DNA from 3 places in the Neobacillus sp. 114 genome. Region 2 is predicted to be linked to each of the others. Evidence: riboswitches for the same ligand, from Rfam matches in the RefSeq annotation. Region 2 holds a riboswitch; each other region holds the start of a gene.
The links. A riboswitch is a leader RNA that binds a small molecule or an ion and turns the genes downstream of it on or off. The one in region 2 is predicted to bind cobalamin.
Positions count from the first base shown of each region.

Region 1: linked by a shared signal. The riboswitch ahead of QNN06_RS17005 (ABC transporter substrate-binding protein) and the one ahead of QNN06_RS13005 (prenyltransferase/squalene oxidase repeat-containing protein) in region 2 are both predicted to bind cobalamin.
Region 3: linked by a shared signal. The riboswitch ahead of QNN06_RS20735 (ribonucleoside-diphosphate reductase subunit alpha) and the one ahead of QNN06_RS13005 (prenyltransferase/squalene oxidase repeat-containing protein) in region 2 are both predicted to bind cobalamin.

Region 1 is NZ_CP126144.1:3,486,368-3,494,284, reverse strand. It holds gene QNN06_RS17025 (hypothetical protein) at 275-556, shown strand; gene QNN06_RS17020 (aminotransferase class I/II-fold pyridoxal phosphate-dependent enzyme) at 791-2,269, shown strand; gene QNN06_RS17015 (acyl-CoA dehydrogenase family protein) at 2,337-3,398, shown strand; gene trmL (tRNA (uridine(34)/cytosine(34)/5-carboxymethylaminomethyluridine(34)-2'-O)-methyltransferase TrmL) at 3,468-3,938, opposite strand; cobalamin riboswitch at 4,179-4,368, shown strand; gene QNN06_RS17005 (ABC transporter substrate-binding protein) at 4,537-5,517, shown strand; gene QNN06_RS17000 (FecCD family ABC transporter permease) at 5,514-6,554, shown strand; gene QNN06_RS16995 (ABC transporter ATP-binding protein) at 6,558-7,415, shown strand; gene QNN06_RS16990 (cobyrinic acid a,c-diamide synthase CobB) at 7,402-7,917, shown strand, end outside.
Region 2 is NZ_CP126144.1:2,643,710-2,650,903, forward strand. It holds gene ribE (riboflavin synthase) at 51-710, shown strand; gene QNN06_RS12995 (bifunctional 3,4-dihydroxy-2-butanone-4-phosphate synthase/GTP cyclohydrolase II) at 748-1,941, shown strand; gene ribH (6,7-dimethyl-8-ribityllumazine synthase) at 1,960-2,427, shown strand; cobalamin riboswitch at 2,556-2,748, shown strand; gene QNN06_RS13005 (prenyltransferase/squalene oxidase repeat-containing protein) at 2,885-4,180, shown strand; gene QNN06_RS13010 (DUF4430 domain-containing protein) at 4,183-4,851, shown strand; gene QNN06_RS13015 (ECF transporter S component) at 4,851-5,432, shown strand; gene QNN06_RS13020 (transglycosylase domain-containing protein) at 5,449-7,194, opposite strand, start outside.
Region 3 is NZ_CP126144.1:4,269,056-4,276,972, forward strand. It holds partial or broken gene QNN06_RS20720 (bifunctional metallophosphatase/5'-nucleotidase) at 1-1,634, opposite strand, end outside; gene QNN06_RS20725 (flavodoxin domain-containing protein) at 1,794-2,249, opposite strand; gene QNN06_RS20730 (ribonucleotide-diphosphate reductase subunit beta) at 2,246-3,283, opposite strand; gene QNN06_RS20735 (ribonucleoside-diphosphate reductase subunit alpha) at 3,295-5,583, opposite strand; cobalamin riboswitch at 5,720-5,920, opposite strand; gene QNN06_RS20740 (OsmC family protein) at 6,007-6,459, opposite strand; gene QNN06_RS20745 (cysteine hydrolase family protein) at 6,738-7,271, opposite strand; gene QNN06_RS20750 (LLM class flavin-dependent oxidoreductase) at 7,511-7,917, opposite strand, start outside.

The DNA.
Region 1 (7,917 bases), 840 kb from region 2:
TTTACCTTTTTGCGTTTTGCTCAAGTAGACCCATTGTATACTAATCTAATTTTATAAAGGATTATCAGTTTTTACATCATCCAATCATCAGTTTTTATTACCATCCATTTACATTTTTAAAAAAAGTTCCTATATCAGGAATGTATTCTATCTTTTTTTAGGAATGGATGGTTAAAAAAGAGTATAAGTGGATGATTAAAAAAATTTTAATTCCTTTATATTGTGTATATGAAGTAAACAACACGTTCTATTAATATTATAGGTTATTGTGTGAATGTGTTCACAAATTTTTATCTTTACCAGTCTATTTAATTATTCAAATGTTGTTAGATTTAAAACTAAATTGATTGTGGGGATTGGTTATGAACGAGATAAAAAAGAATTTGGATTAAAAAGGGTAATAAAACTAGCATCTAATGAGAATCCCCTCGGACCATCTCCTAAAGCCATTGAAGCAATCTCTGGTAGTCTTACAGGACTTAATCGTTATCCAGATGCACATGCCATTGAGTTGAAGAAGATTATTGCATCATGGAGTAGGCACTATAGCCATTAACACAACTGAATTAAGAATCGCTTTTTCTTGCGTGGAAGAAGAGGATTTAGAAGAACTTTTTGAATTGGTATATTTAGGAATAAATGAAGTGATGGCAAAGGAAGTAGAAAATAATGTCTAATGCTACAGAAACACTTGATGGGTTAGGAAAGTATGTTTCAAGAGAACACTTTCATCATCTATTACAACTCTGATTCACTTTACTTTGCAAGATGAGAAAGGGTGAGAAAAGGATTGGTAAACCAATTTGAAACTCCGTTATTTACAGCTTTAAAAAAACATGCAGAAAAAAATCCAATCCAATTCCACATTCCCGGTCATAAAAAGGGGAATGGAATGGATCCTGAGTTTAGAGAATTTATTGGTGAAAATGCACTTTCAATCGATTTAATTAACATTGGACCTCTTGATGACTTACATCTTCCAAAAGGAATCATCAAACAGTCACAAGAGTTGGCTGCAAAAGCATTCGGTGCGGATTATACCTTTTTCTCTGTTCAGGGTACGAGCGGGGCCATAATGGCCATGATTATGTCTGTTTGCGCACCGGGTGATAAAATTCTGGTACCGCGAAACGTTCACAAATCAATCATGAGTGCGATCGTTTTTTCAGGTGCAGTTCCTATTTTTATTCATCCGGAAGTAGATTCCAAGTTTGGTGTCTCTCATGGGATTACACCAGATTCCATAGAAAGTGCATTAGTTTTACACCCGGATACAAAAGCTGTTCTTGTTATCAATCCAACCTATTATGGAATCTCTGGGGATTTAAGAAGAATTGTCAACATTGCACATTCTAGAAACATTCCGGTTCTTGTAGATGAAGCCCATGGAGCGCATATTCATTTCCATAAGGAACTGCCGTTATCTGCCATGGAGGCAGGGGCTGACATGGCTGCAACAAGTGTGCACAAATTAGGCAGTTCCCTTACTCAGAGCTCCATTCTAAATTTACGGGGAAAACTTGTTTCACCCAAACGGGTACAATCGGTTCTGAGTATGTTAACGACAACCTCGACCTCTTATTTATTACTGGCATCATTAGACGTAGCCAGAAAATCATTAGCTACAGAAGGACAAGCACTGTTGGAGGGCACGATTCGAAAAGCAGAAGAAACACGTTCGAAAATTAATGAAATTCCTCATCTTTATTGTATGGGGCATGAAATTCTGGAATCAAGTGCAGCCGTCGCGATGGATCCTACCAAGCTTTTAATATCTGTAAAAGAGTTAGGGATTACAGGATATGATGTTGAAAAATGGCTGCGAAATCGATTTAATATTGAAGTCGAATTGTCCGATTTGTACAACATCCTTTGTATTGTAACACCTGGAGATACTCAGGAGGATTTAAACACACTTATAAAAGCATTAACTGTATTGTCACAAGAATATAAAGTTCAAGCGGACATGAATATAAACAGTTCAGTCTTGTTACCTGAAATTCCTTCGTTGGCTTTAACACCACGGGATGCTTATTACGCTGAAACGGAAGTGATTCCATTTGAACAGTCTGTTGGAAGAATCATTGCAGAATTTGTAATGGTTTATCCGCCAGGCATCCCAATTTTTATACCGGGTGAAATAATTACGGAAGAGAATATAGTATACACAAGAAAAAATATCGAAGTCGGTCTTCCTGTTCAAGGTGCAGAGGATGAACAACTAAGAACTATTCGAGTTATCAAGGAATATATACCATTTAATAGTTAACAAACAGAAGCAAGAGAGCATTGAATGGAGGAAATAGAAATATCCTATCAGGATTAGGGGTGCAAATGTGATAACAAATAAAGAAGAGGTAGTTTTAAAACAAATCATTGATGAATATCTTCAACCATTTATCAGGCAAATAGATGAACATGCTTATTATCCTAAAGAATTTCTGAGTTCGGTCGGTAAAGCAGGTTTTTTTCATCCAAACGGATTACAAAAGGAACATGTCAATAATAGAGAGATGTATTTAATAGAAGAAACTGCGAAGTATTGCATGACATCAGCTTTTACATTATGGTGTCATTTAGCCGGTCTAGCGTCTGTGAGATTGAGCAACAATTTTTTTATTAATAAAAATTTGTTACCATTATTAGAATCAGGAGATAAACTGGTAGGGACTGGTTTATCAAACGCATTAAAATTTTATGCTGGGCTGGAAACTATCAGGCTTAAAGCTGAAAGAGTTGATGGGGGATATATCATAAATGGCAGTTTGCCTAGTGTTTCAAATTTGAAGGACGATCACTGGTTTGTTATCCTAGCATCTCTAAATCACCACCAGCGAATAATGTGTATGATACCTGTAAAAATTGAAGGTTTAGCGTTAGAAAGTAAAACAAATTTTGTTGGTATAAATGGTAGTGCAACTTACTCTTGTTCCTTGCATAATGTGTACGTTCCAGATGATTGGATTATCGCCGAAGAAGCAGACTCATTTATACAAAAAGTACGACCAACATTAGCACTCTACCAAATTCCTTTGGGAATAGGAGTATCTTATGCTTCTCTTAAATCTATGGAAGAGTGTTATTCCAGGGATGTAGAAGTTAATCAACATTTAAAACCGCAGCCAAAGGAATTGATTGAAGAACTACAGTGCATCCGCGAAAAAGCATATAAACTTGCAAATACTTTAGATCTATCGCTTATTTGGAAGGAAATATTGTTAACACGATTAGAAATAGCTAAATTGACCTTGAAAGTGGTCCATGCCGACATGCTCTATTCCGGTGGCCAAGCTTATTTACAAGGGAGTGCACCATTTAGAAGGCTGAGAGAAGCTTACTTTTTAGTAAATCTTAGTCCAACAATCAAGCATTTAGAGATGATTAAGTTAGGTGGATAATAATTTTTTTAAATAATATTTAACTTAGTTTAAACAATTAAACAAAATCTTCCAGTTAGGAAGATTTTGTTATTTTAAATTAGGAAATCCCTGCTGTCGCAAAGCCTCATACACCAATATCGCAGCTGTATTCGAGAGGTTCAGTGAACGAACATGGTCATTCATTGGTATTCTCAAAAAGTGATCTTTATGTGTTCTTAGTAAATCTTTTGGTAAACCCGTTGTTTCTTTTCCAAACATAAAATAATGTTCCTTTGAAACATCGCTGAAATCAAAGGATGAATGTGCTGTTTCACCAAACGTTTCAATATAGTAAAACTCACCATGATTTTTTGAAAAAAAGTCATCCAATGAGTCATAATACGTTATGTTTACAGACTGCCAGAAATCTAAACCAGCTTGTTTTATCATTTTTTCATCTGTTGAAAAGCCAAGCGGCCGTATTAAATGCAAGGCTGTATCCGTTGCGGCACACGTCCGTGCAATATTTGCCGTATTAGACGGAATTTCTGGTTGATATAGTACAACATGTATTGCCAAGAATGGTCACCTCTTACTTTCTTTTACCCTACAAATTATAGCATACAGTTTGTGAAGAAATGTACTTTGTAAAAGGGTCTTTTATAAATGTGCATTTGAAATTCTTCAAGTTTAGTTTGTGGATCCATTTATGTTTACCGGCGATACAGGTCTATTCTAATCTTATATCGCAAAACCAAATATTTGCTTATCATGAAGTATTTGCTATAATACTAGTTGAGTAATTTGCTTGACCAATTGAATCTTACATAGCTAGTAGGTGCCTTATCATTGGATAAGGTTAAAAGGGAAGTCGGTGAGAATCCGGCGCGGTCCCGCCACTGTTATTCGGGGATAACCTCGCAGTACCACTGTTCCAACTTAGGAATGGGAAGGAGAGGAAGTCACGTTACCCGTAAGCCAGGAAACCTGCCTATTAAGCTTGCCAACGAAATCCTTCGTGGAAAAGGATCGGCATAATCAGTATAAATATATTTATTTTTTCTGATTTCGCGCGCCCTGTTTCCGAATGGAAGCAGGGCTTTTTTCGTTGTTATGGGAAAGACTTCAAGATATCAAGCTCATCTCGAACTATAAACGAAGGGAAGAGAATTGAGTAATGAGAAAGTTTTTGGCATTAATTTTGACTGTATTGATGATGGTGACAATCAGCGCATGTGGGACATCAAAAGAATCTTCAGGTGCTGATAAAAAACAAAAATCCGAAACAGCAACTGAAGAGGTAAAGGTTAAAGAAACAGTTTACCCGCTTACAGTGAAGGATGCAACGGGTGCTGAATTAACTTTTGATAAGGCACCGGAACGTATTGTATCTACCTCTCCATCAGAAACGGAAATTCTTTTCGCTCTAGGCCTGGGCGATAAAATTTTTGGTGTATCTGATTATGATGATTACCCTAAAGAAGCAACGACAAAGCCAAAAGTAGGCGGGGTGACTAAGCCAAATGAGGAAGCCATTATTGCTGCTAATCCGGATTTAGTAATCGGTGGCATTTCCATGAAAAATGATATTGCTGAGAAATTTCGTGGTTTAGACCTTAAGTTATATAAAACTGAGCCGAAAAAGATGGAGGATATTTTAAATAATATTATCCAAATTGGCATCATAACAGATACTCAGGAAAAAGCAGAGGAACTAGTGGCTAAAATGAAGGAAGATATTCGCACTGTCACAGAAGCTGCTGCAAAAATTAAGGAAGAAGATAAGAAAAAAGTCTATATTGAATTTTCTCCAGGCTGGACGGTTGGCAAGGGTGAATTTATGGATGAACTGATTACGCTGGCTGGCGGCGTTAATATTGCTTCAGATCTGGAAGGCTGGAATGCCATCAATGAAGAGAAGATCATTCAGGATAACCCGGATGTCATTTTGTATTCCGCTAATGTTGTTGATGATAAGTCTGGCAAACCGCTAGAGGAATTAATTAAATCTAGAAGTGGCTGGGATAAGATTACAGCCATTCAAGAAGGTCGACTGACGGGGATTGAAGGAAATATTATGTCCAGACCCGGACCAAGAATAACAGATGCACTGAAGCAAATTGCTGTGGCAATTTATCCGGAATCGTTTAAGAAATGAAAAGAAGATTAGCAATATGGGGGGGAGCGGGTTTCGTTCTCCTGCTTTTCTCAGTGGTCATTAGTTTATCGCTTGGTACTGCTAATCTAGCTCTTTCGCAAGTTTGGGGAATTCTCTTGCACCAGCTGCCTTTTTTACAAAGTCTCATAGATTCCAACTGGCCTGAATCAGCTGAGCAAATCATTTTAAAAGTTCGTTTGCCACGGGTTTTTCTTGCCATTCTTGTTGGAGCATGCTTATCACTTGCTGGTGCTGGCTTTCAAGGAGTGTTGCGCAACCCGTTAGCTGACCCGTATACATTAGGGGTAGCATCTGGGTCAGCGGTAGGTGCTGCTTTCATAATTCTATTCGGGTTTCATACTAGTTTATTTGGTATTTGGACCATACCACTGGTTGCATTTATGACAGGCCTGATTAGTTTGCTTGTTGTACTCCGTTTAGCAAATGTACATGGAAAGTTTAAAGTAGAAACAATCATTTTATCTGGGGTTGTCGTTTCTGCTTTTCTTGGATCACTTGTTTCCTTTATGGTGTCATTGTCAGATCAGGTGGTGAATGAAATCGTCTTTTGGCTGATGGGGAGTTTAGCCTTAAGAGGTTGGTCATTTACCTTTGTGCTCATGCCTTATTTAGCAATTGGAATAGTGGTGTTGCTGTCATATGGACGTACATTAAATTTATTTGCATTAGGAGAGCGGCAGGCAGCCCATTTGGGTGTCAACATTAAACGTACACGGCTCGTTGTGTTGGTCGTTTCCACCCTAATCACCTCTGCCGCAGTGTCAATTGTAGGAACGATTGGTTTTGTCGGGCTTGTCGTCCCACACTTAGTGAGGCTAATAGTTGGGCCGGATTACCGATTATTACTGCCATTGTCCGTGATATTTGGTGCCATATATGTCCTTTGGGCAGATACGATTGCCCGTACATTACTTAGCCCAACGGAGATTCCGCTCGGGGTTGTGACCGCATTTCTTGGCGCTCCATTCTTTGCGTACTTGCTTCGTAGAAATAAGCAAATGACAGGGGGAAGTTGATGGATGTTTATTGAAGTGGAAAGCTTAAGTAAACGGTTTGACAACCAGTCTGTGCTTGATGAAATTAGCTTTTCTGTGAAACGTGGAGAATGCTTGGGGATCATTGGACCGAACGGTAGCGGCAAGTCTACATTGTTAAAGCTATTGTCGGGAGTGGATCGTGCAACAGCCGGAAGAATTGAATTAAATGGGAAACGGATTGAACTTTATACACGCAAGGAACTAGCCAAATGGTTGGCAGTATTGCAGCAGGAATCTCTACCTCCAATTGGATTTACAGTAAGAGAGGTTATAGAAATGGGGAGGTTTCCTTTTCAAAATTGGCTCGGTGAAGAAAAAACAGAGATTGAACCACTAATCGATTCCATTATAGAGAAAATGGGGTTATCTGAGTTAAGTGATCGCCTGCTTGAAAGCCTTAGCGGGGGCGAGCGGCAGCGAGTAGCTCTTGGAAAGACAATGGCACAGCAGCCAAAGCTTCTGATGCTTGATGAACCGACCACCTATCTCGATATTGGTCATCAGGTACTTTTGATGGATCGGATTCGAGAATGGCAGCAAGAAGATGATCTGACCGTAATCGCGGTTCTGCATGATTTAAATATAGCTGCACTGTATTGTAATCGGTTGCTCCTGTTACATAATGGGAGAGTAGTAGCGGCTGGAGCTCCAAAGCACATCATTCGAGCAGATTTGATTCAACACATCTACGGTACTACACCCATTGTAATGGAACACCCTGTTTTTGGAGTACCACAAATTATCCTTCAAGGAGAAAGTATAGCGCAGCGTACACTTTCTATGAAGAGTGGTAAAGAAGGAATCAGCAGAAAGCGGAGGAATGGCTATGTCCATCAATAGAATTGTAGTTGCAGGTACGGGAAGCGGTGTTGGAAAAACAACACTGACAATTGGTTTAATGTCAGCGTTAATCAAGCGTGGTTTAACGGTTCAAGGCTTTAAATGCGGACCTGACTATATTGACCCTTCTTATCATACAGCTGTCACCAATCGAGTTTCTCGTAATTTAGACAGTTGGATGCTTACACATGATAGAGTTTTGGATATTTTTACGCATGGAAGTCGTGAAGCTGATATTTCGATTATAGAAGGAGTTATGGGATTTTTTGATGGGAAAAGTCCGGAAACGAATGAAGGAAGTACTGCAGAGATTAGTATAATAACCAAAAGTCCGGTATTGCTTGTTGTCAATTGTGAAAGTATGGCCCGAAGTGCAGCAGCGATTGTGAAGGGTTTTCAAATGTTTGCAGAAGGGCCAAATATTGCAGCAGTAATTGCCAACAAAGTTGGGAGTGAAGGTCATTTTCAGCTTGTCAAAAAAGCGATTGAACAAGAATGTCAT
Region 2 (7,194 bases):
TTTTAGAAGAATATTTTATCCCTGGAAACCTAATGAAGGGAGAAAGAAGGATGTTTACCGGAATTATTGAAGAGATTGGTACAATTTCGGCTATACAGCGGACTGGTAATTCATTTGTGATGACGATTGAAGCGAAAAAAATCCTTGCCGATGTTCATCTTGGAGACAGTATTGCTGTCAATGGGGTTTGCTTAACTGTCACCTCCTTTACGGGAACCCGCTTTACGGTCGACGTCATGCCGGAAACGGTTAAAGCCTCTAGTTTAAATTCGTTAAAGCGCGGCTCAAAAGTAAATCTTGAGAGAGCAATGGCGGCCGGGGGAAGGTTTGGCGGTCATATTGTTTCGGGGCATATCGATGGCACCGGGGTTATTAAAAGCAAAAATGCGCTTGAAAATGCTGTGTATTATGAAATTGAGGCCGAGCCGGAAATATTGAAATACATCATTTATAAAGGCTCTATAACAGTGGATGGGACAAGCTTAACGGTATTTGGAGTGACCGAAAACTCGTTTACATTATCGTTGATTCCCCATACGATGTCGGAAACCGTGGTCGGTATCAAAGGACAGGGTGAGATTGTAAATTTAGAATGCGATATGATTGGCAAATATGTCGCTCATTTTATGAATAATTTTTCGAACAATCAGAAGCCTAAAGGCCAATCAGGTATTACGGCCCAATTTTTAGAAGCGAATGGATTTTTATAATATTGCATGAAAAAACTGAACAAAGGAGTGATACAGCATGTTTGACAGGATTGAAGAAGCAATCGAAGAATTGAAACAAGGGAAGGTTATCATTGTTTGCGACGATGAGGACAGGGAAAATGAAGGAGATTTCATAGCGCTTGCTGAAAAAACGACTCCTGAGGTTATCAATTTGATGGTAACGCATGGGAGAGGCCTTGTCTGTGTTCCGATTGAGGAAGAATTAGCAAAAAAACTGGATTTAATGCCGATGGTAGCTAACAATACCGACCCGCATGGGACTGCTTTTACAGTCAGCATTGATCATAAAAATGCTACAACGGGTATTTCGGCCTTTGAACGGTCCGCGACAATCATGAATTTAATTAACCCTCAGTCAAAAGCTGCCGATTTTAAACGACCTGGTCATGTTTTTCCGCTTATTGCTAAAAAAGGCGGCGTCCTTAGAAGAACAGGTCACACAGAAGCAGCAGTAGATCTTGCAAAACTATCTGGAGCCAAGCCAGCTGGCGTCATTTGTGAAATCATGAATGAAGACGGGACGATGGCCCGGGTACCGCAGCTTAGAAAAATCGCCGATAAGCTGGGCCTGAAAATGATTACGATCAAAGATCTGATTGAATATCGAAATCAGAAGGATAAATTGGTAAAGCGGGAAGTTGAAATCAAGCTGCCGACTGAATATGGCGATTTTAAAGCAATCGGGTATTCAAATATGGTAGACGACAAAGAGCATGTTGCTCTCATTAAAGGTGAAATTGACCCGGAAAAGCCAATTCTGGTCAGGGTTCATTCGGAATGCTTAACGGGTGATGTTTTTGGATCTTACCGCTGTGACTGCGGTCCGCAGCTCCACGCCGCCCTGATGCAGATTGAACAAGCCGGCAATGGTGTGCTGTTGTATATGCGCCAGGAAGGCAGAGGCATTGGCCTCCTTAACAAAATGAAGGCCTATCAGCTTCAGGAACAAGGCTACGATACGGTAGAAGCAAATGAAAAACTTGGCTTTAAGCCTGATTTAAGGGATTACGGAATTGGTGCACAAATTTTAAGAGATCTTGGCATCAGAAAAATGATGTTATTAACGAATAATCCGCGTAAAATTAAGGGCCTCAAGGGCTATGACCTGGAAGTCGTCGAGCGGGTACCGCTGCAAATGGAAATGAGACCCGAAAACGAAAGCTATTTAAAAACCAAACATGATAAATTAGGTCATCTGCTTCATTATTAAAAATACGGAGGAATAGAAATGGGACATATTTTTGAAGGAAACTTAGTTGGTACAGGACTGAAAGTCGGAATCGTAGTTGGACGTTTTAATGAATTTATTACAAGCAAATTATTGTCTGGCGCACAGGATGCTTTAAAGCGCCATGGAGTGAATGAGGCTGATGTGGATGTCGCGTGGGTTCCAGGCGCATTTGAGATTCCATTAATCGCTAAAAAAATGGCTGACAGCAAAAAATATGATGCAGTTATCACACTTGGTACAGTTATCCGCGGTTCCACACCACATTTTGATTTCGTGTGTAATGAAGTGGCAAAGGGAGTATCCCGCATCACGCTTGACACTGGCATTCCGGTTATTTTTGGGGTATTAACCACAGATTCAATCGAGCAGGCAATCGAGCGGGCTGGTACAAAAGCAGGCAACAAAGGCTGGGAAGCTGCTTCTGGCGCCATCGAAATGGCAAACCTAACAAGAAATTTTGAATAATAGCAAGCCTAGGGGGCACCTTTTTTAGGGTTGCTCCCTGCTTGTTTAATTCAGTAAAAAAATGAAAGCAAAAACAAAAACATGTACAAATGAACCAGACTTTTACTATAATAATAACAGCATAAAAAAATAATCTTTAAAAAACAGGTGCTAAAGTCTTAACACAAGACTCTTAGCTTAATAGGGAAGTTGGTTAAAAGCCAACGCGGTCCCGCCACTGTAAATGGGAGCAACCTATACGATGTCACTGTCGCAAAAGATGGGAAGACATAGGAAGCAATGACCATGAGCCAGGAAACCTGCCTGCTTTTAAACACAATTGCCTACGTGGATAGGAGAGTGTTAAGCAGGAAACGTCACTCGTTTGTTACTTAGCATACATAACACCTCCTCCTAGTTGATAGGAGGATTTTTTTATGCCAATTTTGGGGTAAAGATAGAAAGGGAGAGAGAAATAATGAGAAAAGCAACAAAATTGATGGTTATTGCGGGAGCACTGGCGCTGGCGGTACCTTACAATGCTTATGCAGCTGAGGATGTCAGCACAGAGATTGCCTCTACTGCCGAACATGTTCAGGCTGGAGAGCTAAATTCAGATTGGCTGGCTATTTCTCTATCAAAAGCAGGGAAATTGACATCAGCAAACAAGCAAGACTATCTAATGAAGCTGAAAAGCAGGGTAAATGGAACTGATTTAAAAGGAACGGAGCTTCATAAAACTATCCTGGCTGTTCGTGCTTTAGGGGCAGATCCGGCTAATTTTGAGGGGCAAGACTTAATAAAAAAGGCTTACAGTGATACATCCTTGAACGCATTTACTGCCTATGTATATGCATTAATTGCATTAGATAGTGCAGATTACACTATCCCAGCTGATGCTTTATGGACAAAAGATAAACTTATCGCCAAGATTACAACTATGGATTCAACTGCCGGTGGCTGGAACTGGGCTGGATCAACAAGTGAACAAGCTGATCCGGATACAACTGGAATGGTGCTGACTGCTTTAGGCAAGCATAAGTCAGATGGTGTTGTCAAAGCAGACATCAATAGTGCCGTCTCTTATTTAAAAGCGGTTGAAACGGCTAATGGCGGTTTTGATAATTGGGGAGAAAACTCATCTTCAACGGCCCAGGTGGTAATTGGACTTTCCTCTATTGGGGTAGACCCGACTTCCACTGAATTCACTAAGGATGGAAAAAATCCTGTTAATCATCTATTTACCTATGAAATAGGAAATGGCGGCTATAAATGGATGAAATCCGAAACGGCAGAGAATAGTTTTGCAACAGAGCAGGTTTTTCAAGCTTTAGTAGCTTACGATAAATTTAAATCTGGAGACCAACTTTTTAGTTTTCCATATCAAGTGAATGAGGAGCCTGTACCATCACAGCCGACTATACCTGCTCCAACACCAACGGTCGTAAACAACAATAATTACGTGACTGTCACACCTACTACAGACGTTTCTAAATTACCTGTCTCAGAGTCAACGAAAGAGGTAATTAGGGAAATCATTACGAACAATAATGCCGGCGCAGCAGGAACTACAGGAAATACATCTTCACAGCCGCAAGTGATTGTCGTCCAGCAGCCAGCAGCGATTCAAACAGCAGCAGGCGAACCCAAAGTTGAGGTGAAAGTTGAAAAAGAAAGTGGTACCTTCAATTCCAATAACCTCAAGGTAGGGGGCACTACTGCATTTATTGGGGCACTGGCTTTAGTTCTTAGAAGAAAGTTCTTGGGGGTGTAAGCATGAAAGGCTGGCAGAAAATCATCGGTGATATTGCATCATGGCTCTTGGTAATCGGTGGGATTGGCTATGCTATATATGGCTATACTCCGGGCAAAACGATTACAACAACAACAACCACCCCTCAGGTTAAACAAGTTCAGCAGGATCAGCAAACCGCTGCCGAAACAGTTGAGAATGTGGAAGGGATTGTTTCCAATGCAGAAGCAACGTCATCTGATACCGCTGGAAAAAATTCAACAGTAAAAGTAATAACTACTCAGCCAGTAAAACAAACCTCAACGGTAACGCAACAGGCAGCAAGCAGCACGGCACCAGCATCTGCACAGGTGGAAGAGAAAAAGCAAGACACAGTAACTGTTTCAGTAAAGACACCTGATGGCTATTTAATCGCACCAAGAAAAGTTGAAATAAATGACCAAACGAAAGCTGCCGATGTTTTGAAGCAGGTCTGTCAGGAGGCCGGCATAAAGCTGGATACCACTGGTACGGGTGCCACGCTCTATACAAAAGGCATTGGCGGCTGGCATGAGTTTGATAAAGGACCATACAGCGGATGGAGCTACAGAATAAATGGAGTTAAAGGAGACCGATCATCCGGCGTAAAGGATGTTAATCCGGGCGACACGATTGAGTGGAATTATGTCGTCGATTACAGGGAGGATAAGTGATGACGAGTATTCACTCCGTTTTTAAGCCCAAGATACGGCAACTTTTTACTTTAAGGAATATGACCTTAATGGCGTGTTTAGCAACCTTGAGTATTGTAGGCAGGATTTATATGGGGATGATTCCAAACGTCCAGCCATCAACGGTTATTATTATTTGCTCTGCCTTGATTTATGGGGTGCGGTTTGGGCTGATTATTGCTGTTCTTACTGTATTAGGTTCAAATCTTGTGTTAGGCTTCGGCCCCTTTGTTATCATGCAGCTGATTGCTTGGGGGACAGTTGCCGTTCTATCGGGCATGATCGGAAGATTTTATGAAAAAATCCCGCATCTACTTTTATCGGTATACGCCGGATTTACCGGGCTGTTTTTTGGATTTATGGTATCCTTAAACGTCTTCATCATTGGCGGCCCGGCTGCTTTTTGGGTCTACTACTTAAGAGGGATCCCGTTTGATTTATATCATGCGGCCGGCAACTTTTTGTTTTATTTAACCCTTGGTCCAGTCCTGCTAAAGCTTTTACAAAGGCATAAGGAAAAAACATTTCATCAAGACCCAATTGAGTTAACAGATAATAAATAGCACGCCAAACGGCGTGCTATTTTTGCATACTCTGCAGTTTTTGAATCAACGAATCGACTTTTTCGCCAACATTATAAAGAACTTCCTCAAAACCTTTTTTCCATTCAGGTGCTTGTTCTTTAATCGATTTCCCAATCTTCTTGGCATTTTCATTTAATTCTTTACCAATTTCTTCTGCTTGGTCTTGTATGTTTGATGCGGGGTTTGTTTCCCCGGCTAGCTTAGCATTTATGGACACAACCTCAAAATTTTCTTTAGGAAGAGAGGCTGTTGATGTTCTCATGATTTCTTTAAAAATAGGAACGACATTTGCCGAACTTGAGCTTGGCAGGTAGTGCTGGCGGTCGGTTTGGTCAAAACCAATCCAAATGGCACCTACCAGATTGGGCGTATAGCCGACCATCCACTGATCCTTCGTGCCGTTTATATCAGCAAACGGAAGCTGGGTTGAACCGGTTTTTCCGGCAATTTGTACTCCTGGGATGCGGGCTTTTTGACCTGTTCCAGATTCAACCACATTTAGAAGAATGGAGGTCATTTCATTTGCCACCTTTTTGGAGGTCACTTTGGTTGTTTTAGCTTCCCGTTCAGCAATAATATTGTCTGTTGGGCCGACAATTTTTGTAATCAAATGGCTGTCCTGACGCTTCCCGCCATTTGGAAAAACTGTGTAAGCATTGGCCATCTGCAGAGGGGAAACGCCTTTACTCATCCCACCAAGTGCGACCGCTAGATTTCTATCTTCTTTTTCTATAGGAATACCGAAACGTTTCAAGGAATCAAGTCCCTTGTTTAAACCTACCTGATTCAACAGCCAAACGGTCGGAACATTTAAGGAGTCTTCCAAAGCCTTATACAATGGAACCTTGCCCTGATATGTTTTTGTGAAATTTTCCGGTTTGTAATTGCCAATTGTAAGCGGCTCATCCACCAGTTCTGACGAATAAGTATAACCTTCCTCAAGAGCTGCTGTATAGACAGCCAACGGTTTGATTGAAGAACCTGGCTGCGCCTTTAATTGCGTCGCCCGGTTAAAGCCGCGAAACACTTGTTCACCGCGTCCGCCAACGAGGGCAAGAACACCGCCTGATGCTGGGTCCATCAAGACAGAGCCGCTTTGGACGGTTTCTCCCCCCATCCCTCTAGGAAAAAAGGATTTATTAGCATAAATCTTTTCTAGGCCCGCCTGTAAATTTTGATCCATTTCCGTATAAATTTGGTATCCTCTTGTTAAAATTTCATCCTGTGTCAGACCGTATCGGGAAATGGCTTCGTTTAAAACAGCATCAACATAATAAGGGTATTTCCGCTCTACGAAGCTGCCACCGCCGTCATGCAGGTGGATTTTTTCTTTTTTAGCCTGGCTGTATTGGGCTGTGGTTATCATCCCGAGTTCCTTCATTTTACCCAACACGACATCTCTTCGGTCCATTGCTCCCGTATAATTTCTATAAGGATCAAGATAATTCGGCGCATGCAGAAGACCGGCAATCATTGCAGCCTCACTAATGGTCATGTCCTTGGCATCCTTATTAAAATATTTCTTTGAGGCATTGCCAATTCCCCAGGCACCGCTGCCGAAATAAACTTGGTTTAGATACATTTGCAGAATTTCGTCTTTAGTATAAACTTTTTCAATTTTTACCGCTAAAAATAATTCCTCAGCCTTCCGTTTATAAGTTCGTTCTGGTGACAGCAGCGCGTTTTTGGTGAGCTGCTGCGTAAGGGTGCTTCCGCCCCCAGTAATCCTGCCGGCGAATAA
Region 3 (7,917 bases), 1.6 Mb from region 2:
AGTAAAGGTTTCCCAGTCTACATATCCCGGCTCGCTAACACGGCCTTCACTGTACGCTTTCGCGAATACGGTAAAACCGTCTCCGCCTTTTGCAGTGAAGGTGTTCGTTGCAACTACGTATGTTTTACTATCAACAAGAGGTACATAATTAACACCATCTTCTTTTACCTCTACTGATTTCACCCTTTGCCCGACTACTTGATTGCTGTTATAGGTAAATTTTATACCGGATACTTGCAGGAACCCGCCAAATGCTTTCGGTGCGTCCTTTACGCTTATTTCCAGAGCCTCTTTAATTTCTGCACCCGTTAATTTCATGATGCCCAGCGAATTTCCAAACGGCATGATTTCGAGAACCTTTGCTAAGGTAATACCCCTGCCAGCACTGAGGTCCGGATTCCGCCGCCATTTTGGAAAGCAATAACGGTATCCGGATTGATTGTTTTTGCTTTTGCCAGCATACCATCGGTAATCAGGTTACCTAGATTGGTTTCACCAGTTCGTGCAGGCGGATTGCCGCCGATTAAGTCAACGGTTGTTTTTCCAATCACGGTATTTTGCATTTCTACTACAGCTGGTTTGTATTTCGTTTCGAGTATTTGTGCGGCCACCGGATCATTAGGGATGACATAAGCGTTGTTCACTTGTTGATCAAGGTCAATTAGCTTGCCCCCAAAGCTAACAACTTTTCCATTTTTATCAAATTGAACATCCAATGTACCCAAAAATTTGCTGTATTCATTGGCCTGGACAATGACCGTCGGTTCCTTGCCGGCTTCTACCATTACCGGTTGGTCCAGTTTAGTATGGGTATGGCCGCCGACGATGATGTCAATCCCGTCAACTTCCTTTGCTAAAGTGAGGTCGTTATCCCCGCCGCCATCATCGTATCCGATATGAGTCAGCGCTATAATTTTGTTGACGCCTTTTTCTTTGAACGATTTGACTGCTTGTTTTGCTTCTTCTAGATAATTTTGAAAAACCACATCAGGGCCTGGGCTGGAGATGTCCACGGTTTCGGCAGTCGTCAATCCAAAAATCCCAATTCTCTCGCCGTTTACCTTTTTAATTATGCCATTGTAAATTTCCCCATTGTGCTTGGGATTGTTTTTTATTTCATCATTAAAATACCGGTTGATATTTCCATCTTTCTTGAAGTCGACATTGGCGCTGACAAATGGAAATCCCGCCCCTTTCACAAAATTCGCCAAGGTGGCTGTCCCTTTGTCAAATTCATGGTTGCCAAATGTCATCGCGTCATAGCCCGCAAGATTCATAAACTCTAGATCCGCCAGACCCTCATACTTGTTAAAATAAAGTGTCCCGCTAAAAACATCCCCTGCATCCAATAAAAGTGAACTTGGATGTGCTTCGCGCACTTGTTTAATAGCGGTTATCCTTCTTGCAATATTGTCTAAATGTGCATGGGTATCATTGGTGTGCATGATAGTCAACGTATAGCTGCTTTTGTCTTTATTATGTAGAGCAGATTCATAGGAGGCATTAGCTTGTGCTTTTGCCGGCGGTACGGGAAGTTCTTTAGGGGCTGCAAGAGCAGCAGTGGCGGTTGTCATCATGGCGGCGGCAGTTAATACCGAGAAAAACTTGCGGTAAAGCGTTTTTTGAACTTTCATCCAATCCCCTCTTTACATTTAAATTTTCACCTGGTGTATGAATACATACGTCATTTCTATTTTAGCAAATTTTTCTAGGGATTTCCCTCCTTTTGCGGATATGACTGAAATTAAATCCAAAAATGCGAGAACTATTTTTAAATTCTCGCATTTCTTTAGTTACGAACCCAAAGCAATTCTTTGGTTGATTCGTTGCACAATGGCATCCACAAACTTCTTGCATCGCTCTAAGTCCTTTGCCTGCGGAATCACTTCAATTTTAAGAGTGGCCGCCAAGTTAGTCTGAACATAAAGCATATCCCTAAATTCATCAACTGCCCCGCAATATCTTGGGTACCCGCTGTCGCCAGTTCCTGCCGCCCCCGTAATCATGCTGCTGACCTCCAAAGTTTCAAAAGCGCGGTACAGTTCCATCATTTCGTATGGGATTTCCCCATTTCCCCACGTATAGGTTCCAACCACGACTGCATCAAACCCCGCTAATTCCCAAACTGGAAATTGGTCGACACGAAACAGGGCTGTATCTCTATTTTTCTGTAAAAATAAACTCCACAGCAAATAGGCTAACTCCTCCGTATTCCCTGTTTTTGATGCATAGACGATGGCTATTTTCATAACTCATCGAACCCATTTGATTGGGTGACCTTAGAATAGGTCCGCGGCTTCTGCTCGAAGAAATCGGATTTTGTTCCGTTCAGCATTTCATCACTAAACACATGAATCCAAGGCATCGGATTGTTCCTTTCCTTATATAAATTCTGCAATCCAAGCTGTCGAAGGCGCTTATTGGCAAGATATTCTGTATATTCCTCATACTCTCTTAAATCGATACCGTCAATTTCCTTTAAGATAAAGGACGCCCATTCCTTTTCCAGTTCAACGGCTTGTCCAATGGTCTGATATACATAATCCAGATTCTCCTGAGTGTACAGCTCTGGATTCTCTGTTAACAAAATCCGTATAAATTGGGCCATGAAGTACGCATGCTGCATTTCATCCCGCTGGATATAGCTGATCATCGTACTGGTTTTCAGCATTTTCTGCTCCCGAGCAAGATGATAGAAAAAGGCAAAGCCCGCATAAAAATAGATCCCCTCGAGGTTAATTGAGTTTACACCTAATTCAAATAAATGTTGCGCTGTGGGCTTTTCGCGAAATCGTTCATATGCATCTAAAATCAGTTGGTTCCGTTTTTGTACAATCTGGTCACTTTTCGCTTGATTAAACCGCTCATTTTGTTCACTTAACGGCACAAGGGAGCTCAGTATATATGAGTAGGATTCATTATGGACCGCCTCCTGTTGGGCAATCACTGCAAAAATCGCTTTAAAGCTGGAATCGGTCACATAATCCATTACTTGTGTCATCGTCGGTGTTTGCAGGCTGTCCAGCGATGCAAGCTGGGTATTGATTCGCAAAAATACATCTTTTTCAATGTCACTAAGCAGGTCCCACTGTTTTATGTCATCCTGCATATTAATCTCTTGCGCCTTCCAAAAATTTGACAATAACGTTTGATACAAATCGTACATCTGCGGATAGGCAATATCGTTCCAATTGAGCAGCCCCGATGACTGCCCGTTGATAATACCTGTTGATTTATTTGGAAACTCCGGGTTCAGCAGTTTTATTTTTTTCAAAAGGTTCATGGTTCCTCCTATCAGCTATGGCAAGCTTCGCATTCCTCGATTTCCGTTTGCGATGTGCTTCTAACATAGTACGTCGTCTTTAAACCCTGCCGCCACGCTTCTAGATGCAGGTTCAACAGTTCTTTCGCCTTGATATCATGCCGGACATAAAGATTAAAGCTAATCGCCTGGTCAATATGGCGAGCGCGGGCAGCATTTTGTTGAATGCTCCACTGCTGATCGAGCTCGTGCCTTGCCCGGCGGTAATAGATATACGTTCGATGGTTCAAATCTGGTGCTGTTACTTTAAATTTAAAGTTTTTCTTTTCCTCCGCGTATTCGACAGAGTAAATTGGGTCAATTCCATCGGTTGAACCACCAATCTTGGCCGTTGATGAATTTGGTGCGATAGCCATTAGCCAGCCATTCCGGAGACCGTATTGTGCGACCTCCCTTTTTAACTCCAGCCACCTATCAGACCGATACTTTTTCCGGACAAAATACTCGCCTGTCTGCCACTCCGAACCAAGGAACTTGCTGTAGGCTCCCTTCTCTCGGGCCAATTCCATTGAGGAACGGATGGTATAATAGGCTATCTCCTCATAAAGCTCATCCGCAAATTCAACGGCCGAATCAGATTCCCAGTGGATCCCCTTCAGCGCTAAAAGATGATGCCAACCAAACGTACCGAGACCGATAGCCCGGAATTTTTGATTCGTCATCTGCGCCTGTCCTACCGAAATGGTATTTAAATCAATGACATTATCCAGCATTCTGACCTGGATACGGACCAAACGCTCCATTACCTTAGCCGGCACCGCTTTTGCTAGATTGATAGATGATAGATTACACACCACGAAATCTCCAGGTTTACGAACAATAACTGCATTTCCATCCTGATCCTGGTATTCGTTAACAATTTTCGTCGCCGACATATTTTGCGTGATTTCCGTACAAAGGTTGCTGCAGAATATCGAGGTGCGGCCCTTTCCTAATAGATGTTTATTAGGATTTTGCCGGTTGACTTCATCCCGATAAAACATATATGGCGTGCCCGTTTCCAATTGCACCATCATGATTCGCGCCATAATATCCATAGCCCTATACGTTTTTCGCGGCAATAAAGGATGGTTAACAGCCTCTTTATATTTCTCCGTAAAGTATCTCCGGTCAATTTCATCGTAAAAATCCTCTAGTCCAAGTGGATTTCCATCGGCATCCTTCCAGCCCATCACCTGCTTCACTTGATGGGGACAAAAGGTATGCCACTCGCCGCTGCTTCTGCCAGTCCCATCGGTCTCTTGCAGTTTTTCCATAAAAAGATCGGGCACGCAGACACCTGTAAAAATATCATGTGCTTTCCGGCGTTCGTCCCCGTTGTTCGTTTTCAAATCCAGGAATCCGTTCATCAAGTCCTTATGGAATAAATCCAAATAAACGGAAATCGCCCCCTGACGCTGCCCTAATTGATCAACACTTACTGCGGTGTCATTAACTAGTTTGATCCATGGTACAACACCAGAGGAATTTCCCTTGAATTTCTTAATATCAGAACCCAGTGCCCGGACTTTTCCAAAGTAAATCCCAATCCCACCGCCATCTTTGCTTAACCTGGCAATATCCCAATTGTTTAAATAGATGCCATCAAGGGAATCGTCCACCGTATCAATGAAGCAGGATGAAAGCTGGCCAAAGCTTTTTCCGGCATTCGCCAAGGTAGGAGTGGCAACGGTCATGTATAAATTGCTCAGTGCCCAGTAGGCTTCCTTTACAAGCTTTAATCGATGGTCCTTGTCCTCATTTTTCATGATTGTCATGGCAATGATCATGAAACGTTCCTGCGGTAGTTCGAAAATGGTTCGATTATGGTCTCGGGCAAGGTAACGGTCTGCCAATAAGAATAACCCTATGTAATTAAATAACTCATCCCGCTCTGGGTTTATATCTGCTGCTAATTCATCCATTTCCTCTTTGGTATATACATTTAATAGGTCACTAGAATAAATCCCTATTCTCGTTAAATGTTGAATTAAGCCGTAAAAATCTCCGTATTTTAATGAAGAATCATACCCTCTGTTTTCCGATGCATTTATATAGAGTTCATACAGATATAACCGGGCAGCGATAAAAGTCCAATCTGGCTGGTCCATAGCAATTTGGTTTACTGCATATAATAACGCCTGCTGATTTGCCTCTTTTTTGGAAATATCAAGTTCCCTAATTTGTTTTTGCAGCTCTGTTGTATCGAGATTATATTTCTCCGAGACCTGCCTAATTGTTTCTAAAACTTCATGTAAATCTGATTTTTCCTGTGTGGTCATGGTTTTCCCCCTAAAAATAAAAAATCCGCTTCGGGGGGATCCGAGCGGATGAAACGAGCAAACAACAAAATAGAAAACGAAACCATGCCTTCTTTTTCTGTCGCCGTCGTTTCCTCTTCTCAATCCCCGAAGAAGTTGAAACATCTTAAGAAAGACAGGTCTCCTGACTTATGCATCACTCTACTCTGAGCCCTTCCCGTATAAGCACCTATTTTCATAAGCCTTCTTATACAGTGGTTTGCTCATTTCGTCAGCATTTACAGTTGCGGGGGCAGTTCCGGCATCACACCGGATTCCCTATTAAGCCGTGTTCGGCGTCTTCCTTTAAGGCTAACACAATATATAGTTTTTAGTTTTGCAAATAAAACAATATATAGAAAAACTAATATCAATATTAGTACAAGCTCATTTTTTGGTCAAGTATTATTTTCCATCAACAACAACATTTGGCTCTACTGAAATATCGATACTTGGCCGTAATGTCTGCGAAATAAAGCAAGCTTTCTCGGCCCGGACTGCAATCTCTAGCAATTTTTCTGGGGAGATCCCCGAGGCACTATTAATATAAAAAACTGGGCGATGGATAATTTGTTTAAACTTCAATTTGCCATCCTCCCTGTCAACTACACCCTCAGAAACAACCTCGAGTTTTTCTACCTCAATTTTTCGATTCCCCAGCATCGCCCCTAGTGTAATCATATAACAATTATTGGAAGAAGAAATAAGCAGCTCCTCTGGATTTGACCCGATTCCTGGACCCTCCATATCCGCCGGTGCCGAAACAGCGATATCCAGACCACCGTTTGTCTGAATATGCCCCTTCCCATTCCGATCTCCATGCCAGCTGCCATTTACTTTAAAGTAAAAACTTTCCATTTTGCAAATACCCCTTTATCATTTTTTATGAACCATCCTTATTAACCTTTCAACAAAATTTTCGAAACCCCTGCAAAAAATGACAAAAAGGAATCTTACATTTTTTAATGTAAAACTCCTCCATTCTTCACTCAATGTGTATGGTGATTATGATGGCGGCGGAACAATTGATTTGAATCCTCTGCCATGATCAAAATACCTAAGCCCATCTCCACAATCCCTACAATCAGAAAAATCGGTAATGTTTAGCGAGACATTCGTCGTAAAAAGTTATTAATTTAAAAGTTAACCTCATCCGCCTTTACAACGGCAATCTGATATTCAGGAGTTTTCACCCCTCTTAGGGTACTATTATGGTGATTTATTATTTGCTCGGCAGGATAAAATCCGTCAACAGTGGTATGACCGTCCTCAACTAATGTAACATCAAAACCTTGTGATATGGCCGCACGGCAAGTCGTATCAATGCAGAATTCCGTTCTCACTCCGACCACAACTAGGTTGGTCACACCTCGATTTTGCAACTCTTCTTGTAATTCCGTTTGATAAAAAGAATCCGCCGCCCGTTTGTGGATTACGATATCCTGTTCGCGCGGAGTGATACCGGAAGCAAACTGCCAAAATTGAGTCCCCCTTTCCAACAAATCTCCCTCCGGACCTTCAAACTGAATATAAACGATCGGGACATTTTCACTTTCTGCTTTAGCAATCATCTTTTGTATCACGGAAACCGTTTCATCCTTTTTATAGGTCCCCCAAATTGGACCTAACTGCACATCGATAACCAATAAAGCTGACTTTCCTGCTCCCATAAGAATTCATTCCCCTTTCGCAATTCTTTTGTCTTTTTTACATCCAACCGATTACTACATTTACATCATTTACCTTAATTTTCACACAAATTTGATAATAAAAAAACCGCAAATATCTCAAAAGAGATTTGCGGTTTTTTTGAGGTGGCTCCCTGAATGGCTTTTGACGACAAGTTACTAAATTTATTGACTGGTTCTGTCCTCATGAACCCTCTAAGAAGACACTTCCCTCCATTTACCTATTTCCCGTCCACAATTTCCTTCAATATCTCATACGATCGTTTTTGTTTTTCCACATCATATATATAAGACACTGCCATAAGTTCATCCACATTATATTTTTCCTGGAATGCTGATAATTGCTCCCGGACGGCCTCTTTACTTCCCAACATCGTCATTCTCGACATGGACATCACCATTTCCTTCTCCATTGGAGTCCAAATTTGATCCATATTTTCAACAGGTGGCTGCAATGGCATGCGGGAACCGCGAACAACGTTTAGGGAAAATTGTCGCATCGTAGTTGATAAGAAACTTGCTTCTTCGTCCGTTTCCGCAGCAACTACGTTTAAACAAACCATCATGTATGGTTTATCCAAATACTCTGACGGCTGGAATCGGCTGCGATATATCGAAATCGCCTCCT